Regions from separate parts of the Mesorhizobium sp. CO1-1-8 genome, predicted to be linked through region 2. Evidence: predicted binding sites of a transcription regulator. Region 2 holds the regulator's gene; each other region holds the start of a gene.
What was found. Region 2 encodes PhoB, which activates phosphate uptake and scavenging genes when phosphate is short. Its sites were predicted from a motif close to TGTCATNNANCTGTCAT; they were not measured.
Positions count from the first base shown of each region.

Region 1 (8,145 bases), on a different contig from region 2:
CTGCTTGTGGTCGCGACCATCCTGGCCGCGGTCTTCGGGACGTCCGCCGCGGCCTTCGCCTACAGCGCCCACACGTCGACCAACCTCAACGTCCGTAGCGGGCCGGGAGCGGGATACGCCAGGGTGGGAACGCTGCCCGCCGGCCTCAGGGTCAATGTCACCGGCTGCCAGCCGGGCTGGTGTAGAATCCATGGCGGCGGCGTGAGCGGCTGGGCCAGCGCCGGTTATCTCGAACGCTCCCAGATCGTTCGCCCGCCAATCATCATCGTGCGTCCGCCGCATCGGCCGCCACACTGGCACAAGCCGCACCGTCCTCCGCACCATCGGCCGCCGCACAGGCCGCGTCCCGGCAAGTGCAAGATCGCGCCCGGCTTTCCTTGCAGGTGAGGCCGACCGGTTGAGCGATAGATGACGGACCGGAGCCGCTGGCCCCGATCCGAGCCTGTTCAGCCGGCGGATATCCCGCTCGAGCAATGTCCACCGTGCTGTCAGGAGCCTGCCTGTCGGCTGGAACGTCGTGGATGAAACCGCGTTAAATCCTCGATCCCCGAAATTGGTGACGAGGTTGGCCATGGCCATTCGCGATTTTGCTCATACGCATGAAGGGGCAGGTGGCGATGCCCTTGCAATCCCCACGGTCGCCGCGATGATTGCGGTGCTGTTTGCCGGCAGCACGGTGCTGACGCCGCTCTATATCGTGTACAAGCAGCAATTCGGCTTTTCACAAATCACCCTGACGTTGATTTACGCCGTGTATGTCGTCGGCAATCTGGCGGCATTGCTGATGTTCGGCGGGGTGTCCGATGTTGTCGGGCGCCGGCCCGCGAGCCTGGCGGCCATGCTTGTCGCCATCGTCAGTGCGCTTGTCTTCCTGTTTGCCGGAAACGTCGCCTCGCTCGACGTCGCCCGCATCCGAGCGGGCTTGGCATCGGCGTCGGCGCGGGGACCGGAACCGCGTGGATTGCCGAGCTTCTTCCCGGCGCCGACAAGTCGCGCGCCAGTGTGATTGCCACCGGCACCAATTTCCTCGGCCTCGGTTTTGGCGCCTTGATTTCAGGCCTTCTGGCTGAATATGAGCCATGGCCGTTGCGGCTGATCTTCATCGTCTATCTGGCAGCACTTCTGGTGGTAACGATCCTGGTCTGGCGCACGCGCGAAACGGTGGCGAAGCCGGGCGGCCTCGGGCGGTTTTCCTTGCGGCCGCAACTTTCCGTCCCGGAGGAAATCCGTGCGCGCTTCGTCGCGCCGGCGGTGACCGGCTTCGGCGCGATGGCGCTGGTCGGGTTCTACGCCGCGTTGGCGCCGAGTATCCTGGCGCAGCAGCTGCATGAGGCCAACCATGCCGTCGCCGGCGCGCTGTTCTTCGAACTGGCGATCGTCACCGCGATCAGCATTGTCGTTCTGATGCACATGAAGAGCAACAAAGCGATGCTGGCTGCGCTGGCATTGATGATCCCAAGCGTCTTGTTGGTGGTGGCGGCGCAGACACTGGCCTCGATGGCACTGCTGGTTGCTGCGACGGCCTGTTGCGGCGTTGCGGCGGCGCTTGGTTACCGTGGCGGGCTGCAAGTGGTGAACGAGATCGCGCCGAAGGATCGTCGCGCCGAAGTGGTGTCCAGCTTCTTCATCTGCTGCTTTGTCGGCAATGCCTTGCCCGTCATCGGCATCGGCATCGTTTCGACCTATGCCAGTCCCATCACTGCCAGCGTGGCGTTCGCCGGCATGATTGTGGCGTTTGCGTTGGTGGCACTGGCTTTTGGGCTGAAACAACACGGGCGTTGAGCCTTGGAGCGGTCCAGCGGAACCGGGTTGGCTTCAACCGTTCGGTGTTTCAGGCGAAAGATGCGCGCGTCCGCGCGGCACGCCAAGACCGGTGTCCGGCGGCTCGCCGGCGGCCGGCCTGTTCTCGATCATGTGCTTGGTGCGCCAGCGGCCGAAACGGTAGTAGGCGGCGGCCAGTATAAGCGAGCTGATCGAACCGGCCGGGAAACTCCACCACAGCGCTTCCTCGCCGATCACGCCTCGCATGAAATAGGCAAAGCCGGTGCGCACGACCAGGACCGAGATCACCAGGATGATCAGCGGCGGCATCACGGCACCCGTGGCACGCACCGTGGCAAACAGCACGATGGTTACGCCGAACAGGATGAACGACCACGAGGCGACATTGTTGATGTGGACGGCGATGTCGATCGCCGCGCTGTCGCTGCTCAGGAACAGGCTCAGCACCGAACGGTCGAAAACCGACAGCACGGCAACCAGCGCGCCGGTCAGGACCAGATTGAAGCCGACGCCGGAGGCGGCGATGCGGCCGATCCGGTCCCAGCGCCCGGCGCCGACATTTTGTGCCGCCATCGAGGACACCGCGGCGCCGATGGCGAGCGCCGGCATCTGGATGTAGGTCCACAGCTGGGCGGCGATGCCGTAGGCGGCGGCGACCTGTGAGCCGTAGGAATTGACGATGCCCATCACCGTCAGTGCCGCCGCCGAAATGACGATCATCTGCAGGCCCATAGGCACGCCCTTGAAAACGACGATGCGAAGCAAGGTGGGATCGGGCCGCAGCAGAGCGAGGTTGGCGCCGGCCAGCCGCAGCGGATGCTTGCGCACGTAGAGCACGATCAGGATGGCGATCACGCTGACCGTCTGGCCGATCAGCGTCGACGTGGCCGATCCGGCGATGCCGAGTTCGGGAAACGGCCCGATGCCGCGGATAAGCACTGGATTGAGCACGATGTCGAGGACGACGGCCAGCGCCATGAAGAGGAAGGGGGTGCGTGAATCGCCGGCACCGCGCAGCACGGTCATGACGAAGGACAGAAGGTTCATCATCGGCACGGCGACGAAGATGATGCGCAGATAGGACCGCGCCAGCGGCAAGGCATCGGCCGGTGTGCCGAGCGTGTTGAGAATGGCGTCGACCCAGATCCAGCCGCAGACTGCGAAGATAACCGAGACGAGGAAGAAGAACGTCGCGCTGGTGCCGACGATGCGGCGCGCCTCGGGCAGGTCGCGGGCACCGACCGACTGGGCCACCAGAATGGTGGCCGCCATGCCGATGCCGAACACAGTGCCGAGGATCAGGAACAGGACGAGGTTGGCGTTGGAGGTGGCGGTCAGCGCCGATTCGCCGAGGAAACGGCCGACCCAGACGGCGTTGATCGAACCATTGAGCGACTGCAGCACGTTGGAGCCGAGCACCGGCAGGGCGAACAGCAAGAGCGTGCGCGGGATCGGGCCGCTGGTCAGGTCCCCGGTGCGCCGGCGCGCGGGCATTTTTTCGTCCATGGCGGGCAGCTCGGCAGATGGTGATTTGGATCCGGTCCCCGATGATATCGCAGGCGGGACCGAGATGCACCCTTGCGAACGCGCCGCACGGCTGAAAGGCCGCTGCCTCGTTCATGCCAGCCGCGCGCCCCAGCGGACGCGCCAAGCGCGCCCGCTTGGCAGTGGTAATTACTTCTTGGCGAGACCCGGCAGCGTGACCTGATAGACCAGGAACATGGTGTCGACATCGGCGCCGTCTTCGGCCTTATAGGGCGCGCCGACCTGAAAACCGTCCTGGGCGAGGAAGTCGTTGTCGTTGGCGACGAACAGGAAGTAGTCGTCGGGCAGCTTCGGATCGAGAACGCTGACCACCGACATCGCCTCCCACTTCTCCGACAGGTTGTTCTTGTCGTTCGGCGCGCCATTGTGCAGGCCGAAGCGGCCGAGTTCGCCCTTGTCGTTGATGTCGATGAACGGCGTCAGCTTGGCTGGCGTCACCGACGGGTCGAGCACGCCCTTGGGCGCCAGCGGCTTGTCGGCGGCATCGAAGGCGCCGCCGGCGATGTCGGTCGCGGCCGAGACGTCGACGACGAGGATCTGGCGCACCAGCGAGGTGTCACCCTTCAGCCCCTGGCCGTTGCCGCTGTCGCGCGCCAGCATCAGGAAGGTCTTGTCGGAGAGCGCCACGATCTCACTCTGCGCGGCGACCTTGGTCTTGCCCTTGGCATCCTTGAACACCGGCAGCGGCACGACATACTCATGCGCCAGCTTGAGATGGCCGAGGTCGGATGCGTCGTAGACCAGGGCGCGGGTGTTCTGGCGCGTTGCGGGCGAATCGCCGCCATCCTGGCGGGGCGCCGACTGCAGCACCGCGATCAGGAACTTGCCGTCCGGCGTCATCGCCATGCCTTCGAGGCCCTGATTGTTCTGGCGGCCGGTGTCGGGATCCTTCGGATCGGGTTCGGCAGCACCTGGGCCTGGATTGTCCGAGGCGAAGTTCGGCGCGCCGTGGCGCATCGGCACCAGCGCAGCCGGTGGCTGGGTCGCCGACGACAGATGGCCGTCGGCGGAGAACCGGTAGATGTTGGGGCCGTATTCGTCGGAGATGAACATGGTGCCGTCGGGCAGCCGTACGATCGCTTCGTTGTCGAGCGCCAGCTTGCCATTGGCTTCGGGCAGGATCGGCATGCCGCCGCTTGCCGCGCGCACGCCGTTGAGCGGATCGAGGCCGGTGGCATCAGCGCCCTTGTCGTCGGTGAGAAGCATGGTGTCGGCGAGAGTCGCCTTGACGCCCGTCTGCTCCTGGCCGGCAGCGGGTGCCGCACCCGGTGCAACCGGGACAAATTCGATGCCAATGGTGTTGAGGCGCGGCCGGTAGTCGGTGGTGCCGACGACATTGTAGCCGCGGTCCGGCAGCAACCAGAGCGAACCCTTGTAGCCGCCGGCGTCACGCGTCCAGCCTGATGTGTCGATCGCCATGCCGGAACCAGAGCCGAACGTCTCGCCGAACTTGTCGCGCTGAGCCGCCGGGATGCGGCCGACGCCGACCAGCCCCTTGTTGACGAGGCCGCCGACGGTCGCGGTGCTGCCGGCGAGCGCCGGCGTCAAGGCGGTGAACAAGGCCAGCGCGACGCCGAGTGACGCGGTTCGATACAGGTGTTTCATGGATAATCCTCTTTGTGACGGATGTGCCGGAGCGGCCGCAGGATGGAAAAATGAAAAAGGTGCGACATCGATGATGCCGCGTGCGTCTCCCCGAACGCGGTCTACGGCGCGAACATGATGCTTGCGTGACAGCGCGCGGTGCATGCCGGCCGTCTTCTTCACGCGCCGATAAAAACGTGTGCCTGGCGGAAACAATTGATCACTCCGTCGGGCCCCGGTCGCCGAGAAGGCGCGCGGCTGTGCCGATACTGGACACTTATGTCTAGTACGTATATGGTCTGGCCTTCGGACCAACCGTGGAGGGGAAGCCTTGAAGTCGCACTACCGCGCAGTCGTCATCGGAGGTGGCGTGGTCGGAGCCTCGGTGCTCTACCATTTGACGCGGTTCGGCTGGAGCGATGTGGCGCTGATCGAGCGCGCCGAACTGACGGCCGGCTCGACCTGGCACGCGGCGGCAGGCTTCCATGCGCTCAACGCCGATCCCAACGTGGCGGCGCTGCAGGACTACACCATCAATCTCTACCGCGAAATCGAGGCCGAATCCGGCCAGGATATCGGCCTGCACATGACCGGCGGCGTCAACATCGCCAGCGATCCCGCGCGCTGGGAGTGGCTGAAATCGGCCTGGGCGGTGTTCCAGTCGGTCGGCATCGAGACCGCGCGCCTGGTCACGCCCGACGAGATCAAGGCGATCTGCCCGATCGTCGACGTCGCCGGCGTGCTTGGCGGCCTGCATGATTCCAACGAAGGCCATCTCGACCCGTACGGCACCACGCATGCCTATGCCGGTGCTGCAAAAAAGCGCGGCGCCGACATCATCCTGCGCAACCGGGTCGTCGAGCTGAAGGTGCGCGCCGACGGTCGCTGGAACGTCCTCACGGAGCAGGGCACAATCATCGCCGAGCATGTCGTCAATGCCGGCGGGCTGTGGGCAAAGCAGCTCGGCCGCATGGCCGGTGTCGACCTGCCGGTGACGCCGATGGAGCACCACTATTTCATCACCGAGGACATTCCGGAGATCGCGGCCCTGGACAGGGAAATCGGCATCGCCGTCGATCTCGATGGCTTCTCGTACCTGCGGCAAGAGCGCAAGGGCGTGCTGCTTGGCGTCTACGAGCAGAATCCCAAGCACTGGAACATGGACGGCGCGCCGTGGGACTACGGCATCGAGCTGATCCCGGAAGACATCGACCGCATCAGCCCGGAACTCGCCAAGGCGCATGAGCGCTTTCCCTGCCTGGCGACAGCCGGCATCCGCAAATGGGTCAACGGCGCCTTCACCTTCACGCCGGACGGCAATCCGATCGTCGGGCCGGTGCGCGGGCTGAAGAACTACTGGGTCGCCTGCGGCGTCATGGCCGGTTTCAGCCAGGGCGGCGGCGTCGGCAAATCGCTGGCAGAATGGATGATTTATGGTGAGCCGCAGGCCGACATCTTCGGAATGGACATCGCCCGCTATGGCGGCTTCGCCGCCAACCGGGAATATCTCAGGCAGACGACGCGCCAGTTCTATTCGCGCCGCTTCGTCATGACCTTTCCCAATGAACGGCTGCCCGCCGGCCGGCCGCTGAAACGCCCCGGCGCCTATGACGGCATGAGCGGGGCGGGGTGCGAATGGACGGCGTCCTGGGGGCTGGAAATCCCGGCCTATTTCGCGCCGATGGCATTTCGAGAGAACACGACGCTGCGGCGTTCCAATGCCTTCGACATCGTCGGCGAGGAGGCGCTGCAGGTGCGGCGCGCCGCCGGTCTCGTCGATATCTCGGCCTATGCGCGCTATTGCGTTTCGGGGGCCGGCGCGGAAGCGTGGCTGGACCGGCTGCTCGCCTGCAGATTGCCGAAGCCGGGGCGGGCCGGCCTGGCGCCGATGCTCGGCCATGACGGACGGCTGAAGGGGGACCTCACCGTCTTCAACTGGGGCGGCGGCGACTATTGGCTGATGGGCTCCTACTATCTCCGGGAATTCCACATGCGCTGGTTCGAGAACCATGCGGCTGAGGGCGTCACCGTCATCGACCTCTCCGACACGACGAGTGGTTTCCTGCTGACCGGGCCCAATGCGCGCAAGATCCTGGAGCGCACAACGCATCAGGATGTGTCGGGCGCAGCATTGCAATTTATGGCCTGTGGCGCATTTGATATCGGCATGGTGCAGGCACGTGTGGCGCGGCTGTCGATATCAGGCGAGCTCGGCTTCGAAATCAGTTGCCCCGTGACCATGCATGCCACTCTGCGCGACACGCTGCTGGCTGCGGGCGAGGATCTCGGCTTGGCCGAAATCGGCTACTATGCGCTCAACGCACTGCGGCTTGAAAAGAGCTTCGGCATCTGGTCGCGCGAATTCACGCAAGGCTATACGCCGGGCCAGACCGGTCTCGACCGTTTCATCGCTTTCGGCAAGGGCGACTTCACCGGCCGCGAAGCAGCGTTGAAACAGCGTGAGGCCGGCAGCGGCCAATGCCTGGTGACGCTGGAAATCGATGCGCTCGACGCCGACGCCAGCGGCTTCGAGCCGGTCTGGCATCAGGGCAGGCGCGTCGGCTTCGTCACCTCGGGCGGCTATGGCTATACAGTCGGCAAGAGCCTGGCGCTGGCGCTGGTCGACCGCGATGTTGCACACGAGGGCACCGCGCTCTCCGTGCATGTCGTGGGTGAGGAACGGCTGGCGCGTGTCGTCGCGGCCTCGCCCTACGATCCCGAGGGCAAGGCAATGCGGCAATGAGGAGGATTTCCGATGGTCGATGACGCGGCACGGGACGGCAGGCGTGAACGCCGGCGTGGACGCACGGGCGAGGCCGGCAGCGAAAGCAGCCGCCGGCCGAACTACCATTCGCTGAAGAACCCGTTCCTGCCGCAGCCGATCTTTTCGGACGATCAGGTGGCTTCAATCCACGACACGGCGCTGCGGGTGCTGGAAGAGCTCGGCATCAAGGTGCTGCTGCCGCAAGCGCGCGCGTATTTCGCCAGTGCCGGCGCGCTGGTCGATCCGGACACCGACATGGTGCGCATCGGCCGCGACATGGTGACGGCGGCACTCGCCTCGGCGCCGAGATCGATCCTCGCCCATGCCGGTTCGCGCGCCCGCGATCTGACGCTCGAACTCGGCTCGATGACCTTCCTGGCCGGAAGCGGGGCGCCCAACGTCACCGATCTCGAGCGCGGCCGGCGGCCCGGAACGCTGGCGGATTTCGAGGATCTCATGCGGTTGGTGCA
Region 1 is NZ_JAIUGZ010000005.1:294,021-302,165, reverse strand. Features, by position in the region: gene LB558_RS13030 (SH3 domain-containing protein) at 1-387, shown strand, start outside; partial or broken gene LB558_RS13020 (MFS transporter) at 572-1,782, shown strand; gene LB558_RS13015 (MATE family efflux transporter) at 1,816-3,288, opposite strand; gene LB558_RS13010 (esterase-like activity of phytase family protein) at 3,457-4,932, opposite strand; gene LB558_RS13005 (GcvT family protein) at 5,243-7,654, shown strand; gene LB558_RS13000 (trimethylamine methyltransferase family protein) at 7,667-8,145, shown strand, end outside.
Region 1: LB558_RS13010 (esterase-like activity of phytase family protein) is a predicted target of PhoB. The motif match lies at 5,047-5,063, and genes of this name have one in related genera.

Region 2 (8,145 bases):
AAGACGTCCTTGTTCTCGATCAGCCGGTCATAACCGACGACCGGAATGCCTTCGTCCAGCGCCTTCTGCACCGCCGGGCCGATGGCTGAAGCATCCTGCGCCAGGATGATCAGGGAATTGGCGCCCTGCGAGATCAGGCTTTCGACATCGGTAAGCTGCTTGCCGGGATTGGACTGCGCATCGGCGGAGATGTATTTATCGCCGGCGGCCTCGATCGCCGTCTTCATGGCCGCCTCGTCGGTCTTCCAGCGCTCTTCCTGGAAGTTGGACCACGAAACGCCGACGACCTTGTCCTTCGCCTGCGCGACAGACGCGAGCGTCAGCGACATGGCGGCACCTGCCAGGATGGCGGCTGTGAATCTTTTCATATTATCCTCCCTGCGCCGCGTTGGCGCGACCAAACTGACCCGAAGGCCGGCACAGAAGCTCTATTTTTTCGAGCCTCGAAAAAATACTGGGCCAACGCCCGAACGCTGTCAACATCGATTCTGATGGATTTTGATGTCGTTTCAAATTTTTTTCGAGTCTCGGAATAAATAAATGACAGGGTGCGCGGCTTCTGCCAGTATTTACCTGCGTCACCGACAGCGTTCCATGGGCAGGAAGAACCGCGGCGACCGGGAGGATATGAAAAAGCATGTCGGTCGGAATCCGCCACGACGATTTGCGCCGCCGCAACCGCGCGATGGTGATCGCGGCGGTGCGCCACGCCGGACAGCCGTCGCGCACCGAGATCGCCGCGACCACAAGCCTCAGCCATTCGACCATCTCCGCGATCTCATCCGACCTGATCGTCGAAGGCATCCTGACCGAAAGCAAGCCGAGCGAGGCCGGCTCGCTCAAACGCGGCCGGCCGCAGGTCGGCCTCAGCCTCAATCCGGAAGCGGCCGCGGTAATGACCGTGGTGCTGTCGCTGAATTTCCTCTCTGTCGCCGTCATCGACTATGCCGGCCAGGTAATATCCGAGGAACAGCGCCGGCTGGACACGCTGACGATGGCGCGCGAGTCGCTGATCGGTGAATGCACGGCAATCGTGCGGCGTCGCCTGGAAGATCCCGACCTGGACGTGCGCAGCATCGCCCGCATCGCGCTGGCCATCCAGGGCATCACCGACACCCGTTCCCGCGCCATGCTGTGGTCGCCGATCACGCCGCACACCGATATCGCCTTCGCCGACATCCTCGAAGACGCGTTCGGCATCCCCGCCACCATGGAGAACGACTGCAACATGATGGCGGTGGCGTTGCGCTGGCGCGATCCGCAGCGCTACCGCGACGACTTCATCGCCATCCTTTTGTCGCACGGCATCGGCATGGGCCTGGTGCTGAAGGGCGAATTGTTCACCGGCACCCATTCCTCGGGCGGCGAGTTCGGCCACATGATCCATCGGCCGAACGGCGCCCTCTGCCGCTGCGGACGGCGCGGCTGCGTCGAGGCCTACGCCGGCAACTATGCTATCTGGCGCAATGCAAGGCAGTTGGGCGAAGACGCTGAACCTGTGGCCGATGTCAGCGACGCCGACATGCGCGCGCTGGCGACCGCGGCCCGCGAAAGGGATGGCCCCGAACGGGAAGCCTATCGCAAGGCCGGCGAAGCGCTCGGCTACGGTCTCGGCAGCCTGTTCGCGCTGATCGATCCGGCGCCCGTTGCCATGGTCGGCGTCAGCGCGGCCGCCTTCGACCTGATCGAGCCGGCACTGCGCGAGGCGATTGTCCAGACCGCCGGCGGCCAGCACTCAAAATCGATTTCCTTCGACACAGAGCCGAACGAACTGCCACTGATCCGCGAAGGCTGCGCCATGCGCGCACTGACCTTCGTCGACCAGGAGATTTTCGCACCCGGCGCGCAGGCGAGAGGAAGCGCCGGAAAGCACGTTGCCTGAGGACCAGGGTCAACCCAGTCATCCCGAAATGACGGAGGTTGACCAGTCCGAACGTGGGTGCGCCCTGCCGCTTCGCTTTGGGCGCGGCCGGCTGTCCGTCGAAGTCTGGTTCAGAACCCAATCTGGACCTTTCCGGACGGACCTTGCGCTCCATCGGCTCTTCAGCCTTGCCGTGTTGCCTGATTTTGGAGCCGAGGCCCGTCTCTCCTGGTAGCGTGCGCCTCTCGGGCCGGACACCATGACCGAGCGTCGCAACTGCTTGACCGAGCGTCCCAAACTATTGACTACTTCGATAATCATGGACCCTCATGTCGTGCGATCGGGCAGTGCCGATGCATAGGGGCAGCGGAAGTTCAACACGGTTCAGGATGCGCAAGCCCGACAGCACGTTCGATACGGCAACGGCACAGCGGGTTGAATGGCCATTTCCGCGAGGCGTAGAATGTTTTGCTGCGTGGAAAAGCGCGCTTTCTCTCCTGGTCGACTGTTCCATACCCGAGAACGCCGACCCCTCGCTTTTTGACTTTCATGGTTGCAGTTGGCAACTCCCGGGTGCGTTTGTGCATGTGAACGGCGGATCGGCGATGGCGATGTCGCGGACGCAACAGGTCATCGACGACCGACCGACCCAGCACATGGTGCTCTATATGGTCTTGGAAGGGCAGGTCACGAGCAACTACGACGGATTGATCCAGGAGCATGTTCCCGGCGACATCGTCGCCGTCGACTATTCGTTGCCCTATGAAAGCCAGACCTCGGGCTATGAAGGGATCGCGCTGACTTTCGACAAGGCCAGTGCGCCGGCCGGGCTGCAGAACAACGCTCACGGCCTTGTGCTGACGGCGAGCGAGGACGCCGGTGCCATGCTGGGAGCCCAGATCAAGGCACTCGTGAAGCATATCGAGGGCCTCAGCATTCACCAGAGTCAGGTGACAGTCGACGGCATCCTGCGCTTTGCCGTCGCCGCCTTTGGCGCCCCCACAACGCGACAGCGACGTGACAAGCGTTTCCTCTTCCAACGTGCATCGTCGACCGCACGACAAAAACTGTCCGATCCCGACTTCGGCCCGAATGAGCTGGCGGCGGTCCTGGGAGTTTCCCGATCGAACCTGTTCCGTTTGTTCGAGCCGCATGGTGGCGTACAACGCTGGATGCTCGCTGAACGGCTAAGAGTGAGCTTGCAGAGCATTCTACGATCAGCGCCAGATCACAAGATAGCGGCCATTGCCCGTAACCACGGGTTTCGCAGCGAGGCGCACTTCAGCCGCGCCTTCCAGAAGCGATATCAGATCAGCCCGAGTTCTGTCCGCGCTCTCGCCAAGGATTCAATGCGGATGGCAACGTATGAGACCTTGCTGAAACAGGGCAACGGAAACGGAGGAGCGGTCGTCGAAGGCTGGCTCGCCTCCGTCCGCGCCTGAGTCCGTTGCGCAGGGCGTTCCGCTCGGCAATCAGCAAGGATTGGTTCTGGCTATGGCTGGCGGTGAGCTGCGAAGCCGACCTCGAAACAAGAAGAAGCGAAGGTGATCCCGCACCTTGATTGTGCGTCTCATCTTGGTGACCGAGCGTCCCAATGTGCCCGCCAACCTCGCCCGGGACAGTGACAGCACAATCGACTTCGCGGACAGATATTTCAAGGTGTGAGCTGAAGCACTGCCGGCCACGAAGGCCGGCCAGACATGCTTCCAGTAATGCGCAATGGAGCGCACACCGCAAAGGGCACCCAACATGTCAGGCGAGGCAATTCAGATGCAGCAGATTGGTGAAGCGGACAAGCCGGGCCACCCGAATTCATCGCATCTGGGACGGGCAATCAGCAAGGCATGGGCGCGCCTTACATTAACCGGCTTACCATCGCGTCGTACCCCACGGCCAGACGGCCTGGAAGCATTCGACATGCTCGGCGGCTGGAAAGGCACGGATGCCAAGAGGCATAACAATAGCTAGTGGCGCTGGCCGGGCGGGTACTTCTTATGCGCATCTTTGCAATCTCGGCGGGCTTGGTCCTATCAGCGGGGTTCTGGCCCGCCCATGCAGCCTCTCCGGATATGCCGGCGGCTCCCCCGATCGGTTTCAACTGGACAGGCGGATATGGTGGCGTCCTGGCAGGATATGCTTGGGGAGACGGCCGCTTCACCGGGGATGACGATCATGCCAATCCCAAGCCTGCCGGTCTCATGGGAGGTTTGTATGTCGGTGCGAACCACCAATTCGGCAACAACGTCGTCTTGGGCATCGATGCCGACATAGCCTGGAGTGGGGCTGACGATGATGCTCTCGTATACAATTCGGCGGGGGTTCCCTGGCCTGCCGACTACCCCGTAGTCCAGGAGATAAGTCGGACTGGTGCGATCCGCGCGCGCCTCGGATACGCAACCGACCGGTGGCTGCCCTATATTGCCGGTGGTGTCGCCTTCGCCGACGTAAATCAAAGGCTCGTCGGAGCCGATGACGATTTCGACACGACTTATACCGGCTGGACGCTCGGCGTCGGCACGGAATACGCCTTTACCGACAACATGATCCTCCGGGCTGAGTACCGCCATGCCGATTTTGGATCCAAGACATTCGACCTGCAGGATGCACCTCCATTGGACATCGAACTCAAGACCCATGAGGTTCGCATCGGCATCGCCTACAAATTCTGATCGGCACCTGTCCGAAGTTGCGTTGGGCTTCCCGGCCATCGCAGGACCTGACCGTGAGCTGTTGCCCAGAGCAATTCTAGGAAAAGCGAGAAACGGCTTTCCCTCCGGAGTTGCATCAAAACAAAGAGATAGGGCGGCTCTGCGTTTCCGTGAAACGATGATGAAACGCTCAGGTGAGAACCCTTCACAAAGGAGTTCTCACCTGGTCCCGATGATGTCGGGGCGGAATTAGCTCTAATCCTCGCGGATCGCGTATCCGGCCCCACGGATCGTGCGGATGACGTCCGGCATGCGGCCATTGTTGACCGCCTTGCGCAGCCGGCCGACATGCACATCGACTGTGCGCTCGTCGATGTAGATCGTCTCGCCCCAGACATTGTCGAGCAGCTGGCTGCGCGAGAACACGCGGCCTGGATGGCGCATCATGAATTCAAGCAGGCGGAATTCCGTCGGCCCGAGCCGGATCTCGCTCTTCTTGCGATAGACACGATGCGACTCGCGATCGAGCACGATGTCGCCGACCTTGAGCACGCTGGACAGCACTTCCGGCTTGGCCCGGCGCAGCAGCGCCTTGACCCTGGCCATGAATTCCGGCGTCGAGAAAGGCTTGACCAGATAATCGTCGGCACCGGTCGACAGGCCGCGCACGCGGTCGCTTTCCTCGCCTCGCGCGGTCAGCATGATGATCGGCAGCCGCTCGGTCTCGGGACGCATTCGCAGGCGCCGGCAGAGTTCGATGCCGGAAACCGCCGGCACCATCCAGTCGAGCACCAGAAGGTCGGGAACGTTCTCCTGCAGCCGGATTTCGGCCTCGTCGCCGCGCGTCACCACCTCGACCTGGTAACCTTCGGATTCAAGATTGTAGCGGAGCAGCACGCCTAGCGGCTCCTCATCCTCCACCACCATGATGCGTGGTGCGATCATCGGCTGGTCACCCCTGTCATGCCGCTGGCGAGGACATTGCCGTCTCGTCCTGCTTCGGACGATTGGCTGGCAACTGCGTGCCGGTCAAAACATAATAGGCATTCTCGGCGATGTTGGTCACGTGATCGCCTATCCGCTCGAGGTTCTTGGCGCAGAACAACAGGTGCGTGCACGCCGTGATATTGCGGGGATCTTCCATCATGTAGGTCAACAGCTCGCGGAACACCGAGGTGTATTTGACGTCGATGCGTTCGTCATTGTTTCTGAGCGTGGCAAGCGCTGCCGGGTCAGCGGCGGCATACTCGTCGACGACCCCCTGCACCTGGATCAGCACCAGCTGCGCCATCCCGTCGATCGAATGCGACAGGTCGTGCGGCGTGACGCTCAGCCCGACAGTGCCGACTCGCTTGGCGATGTTCTTGGCAAGATCACCGATGCGTTCGAGGTCGCCGGCCATGCGGATCGAACCGACCACCGCACGCAGGTCGTTGGCCATTGGCTGGCGCTTGGCGATCAGCGTGATGGCGCGATCGTCCAGCTCGCGCTGGCGTGCATCCATGATGGCGTCGTCGGAAACCACCCGCTGCGCCAGCGCATTGTCCGAATTGAGCAAAGCCCTGGTCGAGCCACTGACCATCGAGCGGGCGAGATCGCCCATGTCGCGGATCAGCTGGCTAATCTGCTCCAGATCCTCATCGAAAGATGCGACGGTATGTTCACCCATGATCTTCGTCCCTCATATGCCTGAGCTCAGCCGAACCGGCCGGTGATGTAGTCCTGGGTGCGTTTGTCGTCGGGGGTGGTGAACATCTTGTCGGTGGCGCCCTCCTCGACCAGATAGCCTAGATGGAACATCGCGGTGCGCTGCGACACGCGCGCCGCCTGCTGCATCGAATGGGTGACGATGACGATCGTATAGTTCTGACGCAGTTCGTCGATCAGTTCCTCAACGCGAGCGGTGGCGATCGGGTCGAGTGCCGAACACGGTTCGTCCATCAGGATCACCTCGGGTGACACGGCGATGGCGCGTGCAATGCACAGACGCTGCTGCTGGCCACCGGAAAGACCCGTGCCAGGTTCCTGCAAACGGTCCTTGACCTCGTTCCAGATTGCCGCCTTCTTCAAGCTCGACTCGACGATCTGATCCATGTCGGCTTTGCGCTTGGCCAATCCATGGATGCGCGGACCATAGGCGACGTTCTCGTAGATCGACTTTGGGAACGGATTGGGTTTCTGGAACACCATGCCGACGCGCGCCCTGAGTTCGACGACATCGATGTTCTTGTCGTAGATGTCTTCTTCGTCGAGGGTTATCTTGCCGGTTACCCGTGCCGAATCGATGGTGTCGTTCATGCGGTTGAGGCAGCGCAGGAAGGTGGACTTGCCGCAGCCGGAGGGGCCGATCAGCGCCGTCACCTGATTCAGGCGGACGTCGAGATTGACATCGAACAGCGCCTGCTTCTCGCCGTAGAACACGCCGACCTTGTCGCCGCGCATTTTGATCACTTCGTTCGACTTCATCTTGTCGCCCACTGCGTTTTCAAGAGACTGTTCGGTCATGATGTTCATACCAAGATGCCTTTTTTCTACCAGCGCCGCTCGAACCGACGCCGAAGCACGATCGCGGTGATGTTCATGGCCATGAGGAAGACGAGCAGGATGATGATGGCGCCCGACATGCGCTCGACGAAAGCGCGTTCGGCCTCGTTCGCCCACATATAGATCTGCACGGGCAGCGCGGTGGCCGGATCGAAAGGCGTCGTCGGTGGATCGGCGACGAAGGCGACCATGCCGATCAGCAGCAGAGGCGCGGTTTCACCGAGCGCACGCGCAAGACCGATGATGGTGCCGGTGAGGATGCCGGGCGCGGCAAGCGGCAGGATGTGCTGGAACACCATCTGCATCTTGGACGCGCCGAGACCGAGGGCTGCCGAGCGTATTGACGGCGGCACCGCGGCAAGCGCGGCGCGCGTCGCGATGATGATCGTCGGCAGCGTCATCAGCGTCAGCACCAGGCCGCCGACGAAAGCGGCGGAGCGCGGCATGCCCAGGAAATTGATGAACACCGCGAGGCCGAGCAAGCCGAAGACGATTGACGGCACTGCGGCCAGATTGTTGATGTTGACCTCGATAAGGTCGGTGAACCGGTTCTTCTTGGCGAACTCCTCCAGATAGATGGAGGCGGCGACGCCGATCGGCAGCGCCAGGAGCAACACGATCACCATCATGTAAAACGAGCCGATGATCGCCACGCCCATGCCCGAGGTTTCCGGGCGGCTGGAGGCGCCGTAGGTGAACAGGCCGCTGTTGAAGTGCTCGGCCATCGCGCCCTCGGCCTTGAGCTTGTTCATCCAGGTGATCTGCTGGTCCGAGACCTTGCGTCGCGCTTCCTCGACACTGAGGTCGATCTGGCCCTTGAAAGCCGAGTCGAGATTGGCGGCGGCGAGGATGTTGACGTTGCGTGTCGTGCCGATGACCGACGGATCGGCGGCAACGATGTCGCGCAACTGGACGCGGGCGCCTTCCGACAGGAAGCCCTTGAGCTGCTTGATCGCCGGCTTGTCATCGGGAGAGATGCCGAGCTTGGCCACCAGCGCGTTTTCGGCGAGCTTGGGATAATTTGCCTTGATCAGGACGCTCGGATCGGTTGCGCGTTTGCCGGAAGGATCGATCACCTTCTCGTCGAACGAG
Region 2 is NZ_JAIUGZ010000008.1:68,198-76,342, reverse strand. Features, by position in the region: gene xylF (D-xylose ABC transporter substrate-binding protein) at 1-368, opposite strand, end outside; gene LB558_RS17460 (ROK family protein) at 638-1,882, shown strand; gene LB558_RS17455 (AraC family transcriptional regulator) at 2,251-3,303, shown strand; gene LB558_RS17450 (outer membrane protein) at 3,856-4,530, shown strand; gene phoB (phosphate regulon transcriptional regulator PhoB) at 4,765-5,454, opposite strand; gene phoU (phosphate signaling complex protein PhoU) at 5,471-6,178, opposite strand; gene pstB (phosphate ABC transporter ATP-binding protein PstB) at 6,205-7,023, opposite strand; gene pstA (phosphate ABC transporter permease PstA) at 7,041-8,145, opposite strand, start outside.

Region 3 (8,145 bases), on a different contig from region 2:
CCCGGACCAGGAGCCAGTGCTAAAAATCGAGGTGCAATGCTGAAAAACTGGATAGAGTTCATGCAGCGCAGCTCTGGCGGGTCTTCGAACGGGACGATTGATTATGACTCGATTTTCACGCCTTGCGCCGGTGGCAATTGGGCTGAGCATCTGCTTGGCTGTTCACCCGGTCTTGGCGGAGGCTTTGGAAGACCTCTACAGTTCGCAGACCATCGTCAACGGTAAGTACGAGAAGAACCGTCAGTCCGGCTTCAGGCGCTGTCTCGACGCGGTTCTGACGCGGGTCTCCGGCGATCAGCGCCTGTCGGCGAAACCTGAAATGACGGCATTGCGCGACAAGGCCGGCAGCTTCGTCGCCAGCTTCCGCTATCGCGACCGCATGGAAGGCATTCCCAACCATGACGACCAGGGCACCTACGACCGGCCTCACAACCTTTACTGCCAGTACAAGCCTGAAGTGATCGACCCGGTGCTTGCTTCGCTCGGCAGCAGGCCATGGCTGACCGCGCGGCCACGACTGGCGGTGTTTTTGGCGACCGAGCGCGGAACGATGCATTATGCGCTCGCTGCCGATGACGACCGTGGCATGCCGATGCGGGAATCGTTCGGCAATGCCGCCGTACCGCTGGCCATGCAGGTGGCTTTTCTCACGGCGGCGCAGTTGGCGCAGGCCGGATTGGACGATCAGGCGCTTCGCAATGCCGAGATGACGAAGCTCGACACACTCGCGAAGAAGGCCGGCGCCGACCACGCGCTTTCCGGCAGTCTCGTCTGGAGCGACAAGGAACTGGGCTGGATCGCCGACTGGCGGCTGGCCATGGCCGGCAAGACTTACATCTGGCAGGTGCGCGGTGTCAGCTTCGACGAGGCTTTCCGTGTCGCCATCAGGGGCGCAGCACAGATTCTGTCTGGCAACGGGCAGCCCGAATAGACCTCGAACGGATCGCTGGCACAATCGTGCCGCATTGGTCAGCGGCGGGAGCTCGTGGTAAAAGCCTGCCCGAACGAGAGTATTGGCGATGAACAAATTCACCCCCGCTAAGCCCGCCGGCGCGCGCGGCGTCGACGAGATCACCGGCAGCCGCCGTCTGCGCCGCATGCGCAAGGCCGACTGGTCGCGCCGTCTCGTGCAGGAGAACAGGCTTTCGGTCGACGACCTGATCTGGCCGATCTTCGTCGTTGACGGCAAGAATATCCGCGAACCGATCGCCGCCATGCCGGGGGTCTTCCGCCTGTCGATCGATCTCGCCGTCAAGGAGGCCGAGCGCGCGGCAAAGCTCGGTATTCCCGCGCTCGCCACCTTCCCCAATGTCGACATCTCGCTGCGCGACCAGACCGGCTCGCACATCCTCGACCCAAACAATGTCATCAACCGTGCCACCCGCGCGATCAAGGACGCGGTGCCTCAGATCGGCATCATCACCGACGCCGCGCTCGACCCGTTCACCAGCCACGGCCATGACGGCATCCTGCGCGACGGCATCATCGTCAACGACGAGACGGTGGAACAGGTGACTGCCGCTGCCGTCATCCAGGCGGCGGCCGGCGCCGACATCATTGCGCCGTCCGACATGATGGATGGCCGCATCGGCGCCATCCGCGACGGGCTCGACGCCAATGGTTTTCAGGACGTCGCGATCATGTCCTATGCGACCAAATTCGCCTCGGCCTTCTACGGTCCCTATCGCGAGGCGGTCGGCACCGCCGGCCTGCTCAAGGGCGACAAGAAGACCTATTACATCGACCATGCCAATTCCGACGAGGCGGTGAGAGAGGCCGAACAGGACATCGCCGAGGGCGCCGACATGCTGATGGTCAAGCCCGGCCTGCCCTATCTCGACATCATCCGGCGGCTCAAGGACGAGTTCCAGATGCCGACCTTCGCCTACCAGGTGTCGGGCGAATATTCGATGATCAAGGCGGCAGGCGCCAATGGCTGGATCGACGGCGAGAAGGCAATGCTGGAATCGCTGCTCGCCTTCAAGCGCGCCGGCTGCGACGGCATCTTGACCTATTTCGCTCCGGAAGTGGCGGAACTGCTGAAGGGATAGGCCGCTAGATCGTTTGGAATCTAGCAGACAGGCTGCGGCGGCATCCTGCTTCGCGTCGCAAGGGAGGGGTGTGAGATTTATCTCGTCACACGCAATCGCATCCAGGCAACGGAGCTTTTTTCGCGTGTCGAGACCACCGGATCTTTCTTCTCCGCTCATGTAATTAGTGCGGCAGCCACGGCGGGTTCTCGCCGGCGAGGCTGCTGGCTTGTCTTCAAAGCCGACAGTCCGATCGTCGCCCAAAAATGCTGCTTGCAATTCGCAATCGGTTTGCTACAAAATAACTGATTGCAAAATACAATTGGTTATCGAGGAGGCTCGCATGTCCAAACTTCGCGTCAATGCTTTCACCCTGTCGCTCGACGGCTATGGCGCCGGTCCCGATCAGGATCTGCAAAATCCTCTCGGCGTCGGCGGGGAATCCTTGCACAAGTGGTTTGTCGACACCCGCACCTTCCGTGAGATGGTGCTCGGACAAGATGGCGGCACCACCGACATCAACGAGGCGTTCGCGGCGCGCAGTTTCGAAAATGTCGGCGCCTGGATTCTGGGCCGCAACATGTTCGGGCCGCTCCGCGGCGAATGGCCTGACGACAGCTGGAAGGGCTGGTGGGGCGACAACCCGCCCTACCACGTGCCGGTTTTCGTGCTGACCCATCACAAGCGCGAACCGATCGTCATGGAGGGCGGCACGACCTTTTATTTCATCACTGATGGCATCCATTCGGCGCTTGAACAGGCCAAGGCTGCCGCTGGCGGCAAGGATGTGCGGGTCGGCGGGGGTGTCGCTACAATCCGCCAGTATTTGCAGGAAAAGCTCATCGACGAGATGCATCTGGCGATCTCGCCGGTGCTGCTCGGCACGGGCGAGAACCTTTTTGCCGGCCTCGACATGCCCAAGCTGGGTTATCTCTGCAGCGAGCAGGTGGCGACACCGCTCGCCACGCACGTCACCGTCAAGCGGGCGTAAGGTGGCGAGCCAATCTCGCCCCGTGCGGGCGAGATGGCCAGCAGGCCAGAGGGCGGCGCTGTCCCTCCAGCGCTTCAATCCATAGCGACTTTGCCTTTGGCCTGTTTCGACAGGCTGTGGAGAGGCCGGCGATCCTACACGCCCCCCTTTGCCCTGCCGGGCATCTCCCCCACGAGAGCGGAGATCGCAGCTTCGTCTCAATACTTCTCCGGCACGTAGAGTTCACGCGGCAGCACCTGGCGCTCGTATTCGGGGTTGAAGACGCGCTCCGGCAACGTGATCTCCTCGTGCGGCACTTCCTCGTAGGGCAGTTGCTTGAGCAGGTGGTCGATGCAGTTCAGCCGCGCGCGCTTCTTGTCGTTGCCTTCTACGATGAACCAGGGCGCTTCCGGGATGTTGGTGCGGGCGAAGGTCTCTTCCTTGGCCTTGGTGTAGTGTTCCCAGCGCACTCGCGACTGCAGGTCCATCGGCGACAGTTTCCACTGCTTCATCGGATCGTGGATGCGCATCAAAAAGCGCATCTGCTGTTCCTCGTCGGTGATCGAGAACCAGTATTTGACCACGGTAATGCCCGAGCGGACCAGCATGCGCTCGAACTCCGGCACGTCGCGGAAGAATTCTTCGACCTGATCGGACTGGGCAAAGCCCATCACCCGTTCGACGCCGGAGCGGTTGTACCAGGAGCGGTCGAACAGCACGATTTCGCCGCCGGCCGGCAGATGCGGAACGTAGCGCTGGAAATACCATTGCGACTTTTCGCGCTCGGTCGGCGCCGGCAGTGCCACGACACGGCAGATGCGCGGATTGAGCCGCTGGGTGATGCGCTTGATGACCCCGCCCTTGCCGGCCGAGTCGCGGCCCTCGAAGATCACCACCAGCTTCTTCTTGTGGTAGGCGACCCAGGATTGAAGCTTGATCAATTCGGACTGCAGGCTGATCAAATCACGAAAATATTGCATGCGATCGATCGAAGGCGGATGCGCGTTCTTGTAGATCTTGGCGATCTCCATCGACAGCGCCGGCTCCGACATTTCGAGCTCATAGTCTTCGTCAAGCGTGTCGGCGAGCTCGGCTTCAAGCCAATCCCTGGCCGGAGAATTCTGTTTTAGCTCGGTCATTATCGGCTGCTCCACTTGCAAGCTCTGTCGATCCACGTCCGGCGCCCAAAATCCCGGCTTACGGCCTGGGAAAGGCAACACCTGAGCCGACTTCAATATAGGCCTGCAATGACGGTTTTATTGCAGCCCTGGCGTGATCACCGCAGCTGCCAATCCCGCCAGGCATGATCGATCCGTCGTACTGGCATGGAGACAAATCACCTCAAATTGTCCTACAAATAGCAGCCATATTCGGGGCTCTCCCCGGCCCCTTTCCCAATGCAATCGCGAGGACCTACATGGAATACCGCACTCTCGGCCGTTCCGGCCTGAAAGTATCGACGCTGACCATGGGCACCATGACTTTCGGTGGCGCCGGCGCGTTTTCGGCTGTCGGCGAGACCGACCTCGACGAGGCGCGCCGGATGATCGACCTCTGCATCGACGCCGGCATCAATGTCATCGACACCGCCAATGTCTATTCGAACGGCATTTCGGAAGAGATCATCGGTGAAGCGCTCGGCGGCAAGCGCAAGGGCGAAGTGCTGATCGCCTCCAAGGCGCGGATGCGGATCGGCAAAGGTCCGAACGATGAAGGCCTGTCGCGCCATCACCTGATCCGCGAATGCGAGAAGAGCCTGAAGCGGCTCAAGACCGACGTCATCGACATCTATTTCCTGCACGAATGGGATGGCGTGACACCGCTGGAGGAAACCATCGCCGCGCTCGACACGCTGGTTGCCCAGGGCAAGATCCGCTATGTCGGCTGCTCCAACTATTCCGGCTGGCAGGTGATGAAGGCGCTCGGCATCAGCGACAGCCATCATCAGCCCCGCTTCGTCACGCAGCAGATCCACTACACGCTGGAAGCGCGCGAGGCGGAGTACGAGCTGCTGCCGATTTCCGTCGACCAGGGATTGGGCGTTCTGGTCTGGAGCCCGCTTGCCGGCGGATTGCTGTCCGGCAAATACCGCCGCGACAGCCCCTCCGCCCGCCAGCTCGCGGGCTGGTCGGAACCGCCGATCCGCGACGAGGACCGGCTGTGGCGGATCGTCGATGTGCTTGTGGAGATCGGCGCGCAGCGCGGCGTGTCGGCAGCGCAGGTGGCGCTGGCCTGGCTGCTTGGCCGGCCCTCCATCAGCTCCCTGGTGATCGGCGGCAGGACGGAAACGCAGTTCCGGGACAACATCGCGGCGGCAAGCCTGGTGCTTTCCGGCGAAGAGCGCGAGCGCCTCGACGCGGTCAGCCGGCCGCCCTTGCTCTATCCCTACTGGCACCAGCAACTGACGGCAAAGGACCGCTTTGGTGCCGCCGATCTGGTGATTGACCGAAGCGGCATCTGACCGGCAAATCGACGGCGATAGGTAATCGGCCACCGCAATAACGGGCTTGGCCTTTCATCGCGACGCGCATCTTGCAAGCCTGGCCATCATCGACGCACTATCGCTTCAGCTGTTGTGTTTGACGGCTAATGCTCCTAGGCAGGACCAGAGCCGCGAGGCAGTGAAAAGGAGCCGATATGGCACGACCACCAAATTACGATCAGGAACGCAAGGAACGCGACCGCCAGAAGGCGGCCAAGAAGGCTGAGAAGCTCGCAGCCAAGGTCGCAGCGAGGGAACGTTCGAAGCCCGAGGACGAAACCGAAGGCGAAACCGAAACGGCAAAGTGACGGCAAAAGGCCCGCGAATGCGGGCCGTGCCTCAATCCGGATTGCCGCCCCGGAAGTCGCCTTGTGTCAGGCCGGCGCCTTGTCGCTGACAAAGACGTCCACTTCGCGTGCTGCCGCAATGAAGGCGCGCCTGGCATTCATCGCCGGCTTGTCGCCGGCGAGTGCGTCATGGCAGGCCTGCAGGGCCGCGCGATGCTTGGGGCTGCGCTTGCCGGGCCAGCTGTTGAGGAGGTAGTCGGAAGCCTCACGCGCCGTGCGCAAGAGCTGAGTGCTTCCCGCCGCGACTGACTTCACAGTCACAGGTGTTTCAAATCGGTTGTTTTCCATCGCCGCTCCTTACGCCATCGGCGTCTGCGAAGCGAGGCGAAAGTGCGCATACGTTCAGACGCCGCTTTGCGCCCCTTCATCCACCTTCAAGCAGCAACGACGGCAAAGCCTCTGGCGCGAAGACCGCGCCGATCGTTGGCGAGCGACGTCACCAGCCGGTCGCGGCTGCCGACGATGTGAACCGAGAGCAGGCGTGCGGCTTCATCGGCGTCGCCAAGGCGTGCCGCCGCCAGTATGGCGCGATGTTCGGCCCAGGCGCGGCTGAGGGCCGCTTCGTCGCGAACCTCCAGCCAGCGCGCCCGCGACAGGCGCGTCATGGCATCGCGCACCGCCCGGAACAGGAATTCATTGCCCGACAGACGCGCCAGTTCGATGTGAAAATCCATGCCGACGCGATGCCATTCCTCGCGCGGCGTGTCGTTGCCGCAGGATTCGAGCATCGCCTCGATGACATCGACGGCGCTCCGGTCCGCCAGGCTGCATGTCAGGCGAAGGGCCGCGACCTCGACCGCCTCCCTGTAGACGGCGATCTGCTCGAGTTCAGCCAGATTGATCGGCGACACCGTCCAGCCGCGCCCGTCCCTACCGACCAGGCCCTCGGTCTCGAGCCGCAGAAGTGCTGCCCTGACCGGGGTTCGCGATGCACCGAAACGGCTCTCTATCCAGCGCTCGGTCAGCTTTTCGCCGGGACCGATCTCGAGGCCCAGGATCATCTGCCGAAGCTGCTTTTCGACGCTCTGCATCTGCGACATTGTCGTTTCCATCTTTTGGTCGTTGCAATCGTCTTGCCGATCACGTTCGACAGGTTGCATTGACAGCGGCCAAGCTTGCGTCCATGACGTGCACCATATTGGTATCCCAAACTGGTACCCGCAGCAACCATCGATAAAAGAGGTGCTGAGACAGGACATATGACATGCCGCAGAACACGCCCCCGGTGACCGACAGCACCTATAATATCCACTGGCGGCGCAATCTGTTCGTGTGCTTTGCCGGGTCGTTCTCGACGCTCGTCGCCATGACATTGCTTTTGCCTTTCCTGCCGCTCTATATCGAGCAGCTGGGTGCCGAGGGCCACGCGGCGATCGTGCAATGGTCAGGGATCGCCTATGGCGCGACGTTCTTGGCTGCGGCGCTGGTGGCGCCGCTCTGGGGACGTCTCGGTGACCGCTACGGCCGCAAGGTGATGCTGGTTCGCGCCAGCTTCGGCATGGCCATATGCATGTCGCTGACCGGCATGGTGCAGACGGTCTGGCAACTGGTGCTGTTGCGGCTGCTGATCGGTTTTGCCGGCGGCTATTCCTCGGGATCGACCATCCTCGTCGCCATGCAGACGCCGAAGGAGCGTTCCGGCTGGGCGTTGGGCCTGCTGTCGGCCGGCATCACGGGTGGGGCTCTGGTTGGCCCGCTGGTTGGCGGCGCCCTGCCGCCGCTGATCGGCATCCGCGCCACCTTCCTCTTGTCCGGCGGCGTCATCTTCCTGGCGTTCCTGGCGACCACGTTTCTAATCAAGGAGAATCCCCGGCCGAAAACAGCAGACGCCGCGTCGAAGCAGAAGCAGAAAGGCGGCTGGGCACAAATCCCCGACAAGCGGCCTGTCGTCGCCATGCTGGCGACCGGCATGCTGTTGAGCTTCGCCACCATGTCGATCGAGCCGATCATCACCGTCTATGTGCAGCAGTTGATTGCGGACCAAAGCCGCGTCACGATGATATCAGGCGTCGTCATGTCGGCGGCGGCCCTCGGCGCCATCCTGTCGGCCTCGCGCCTCGGCAAGCTCGCCGACCGCGTCGGCCACTGGAACGTCATTATCGGCGCACTTGCCGTCTCGGCGCTGCTGCTGATCCCGCAGGCCTTCGTCACACAAAGCTGGCAACTCATCGGCCTGCGCTTCCTGATGGGCCTGGCGCTGGGCGGTCTCTTGCCTTGCATCACCAGCGTGATCCGCCACAATGTTCCCGATGGCGTCGGCGGCAATGTGCTCGGGTTGTCGATTTCCGCCCAGTATGTCGGGCAAGTCGCAGGCCC
Region 3 is NZ_JAIUGZ010000001.1:362,533-370,677, forward strand. Features, by position in the region: gene LB558_RS01875 (DUF2066 domain-containing protein) at 155-931, shown strand; gene hemB (porphobilinogen synthase) at 1,020-2,051, shown strand; gene LB558_RS01885 (dihydrofolate reductase family protein) at 2,374-3,021, shown strand; gene ppk2 (polyphosphate kinase 2) at 3,219-4,139, opposite strand; gene LB558_RS01895 (aldo/keto reductase) at 4,418-5,461, shown strand; gene LB558_RS01900 (hypothetical protein) at 5,638-5,790, shown strand; gene LB558_RS01905 (DUF982 domain-containing protein) at 5,857-6,117, opposite strand; gene LB558_RS01910 (GntR family transcriptional regulator) at 6,204-6,869, opposite strand; gene LB558_RS01915 (multidrug efflux MFS transporter) at 7,034-8,145, shown strand, end outside.
Region 3: ppk2 (polyphosphate kinase 2) is a predicted target of PhoB. The motif match lies at 4,248-4,264, and genes of this name have one in related genera.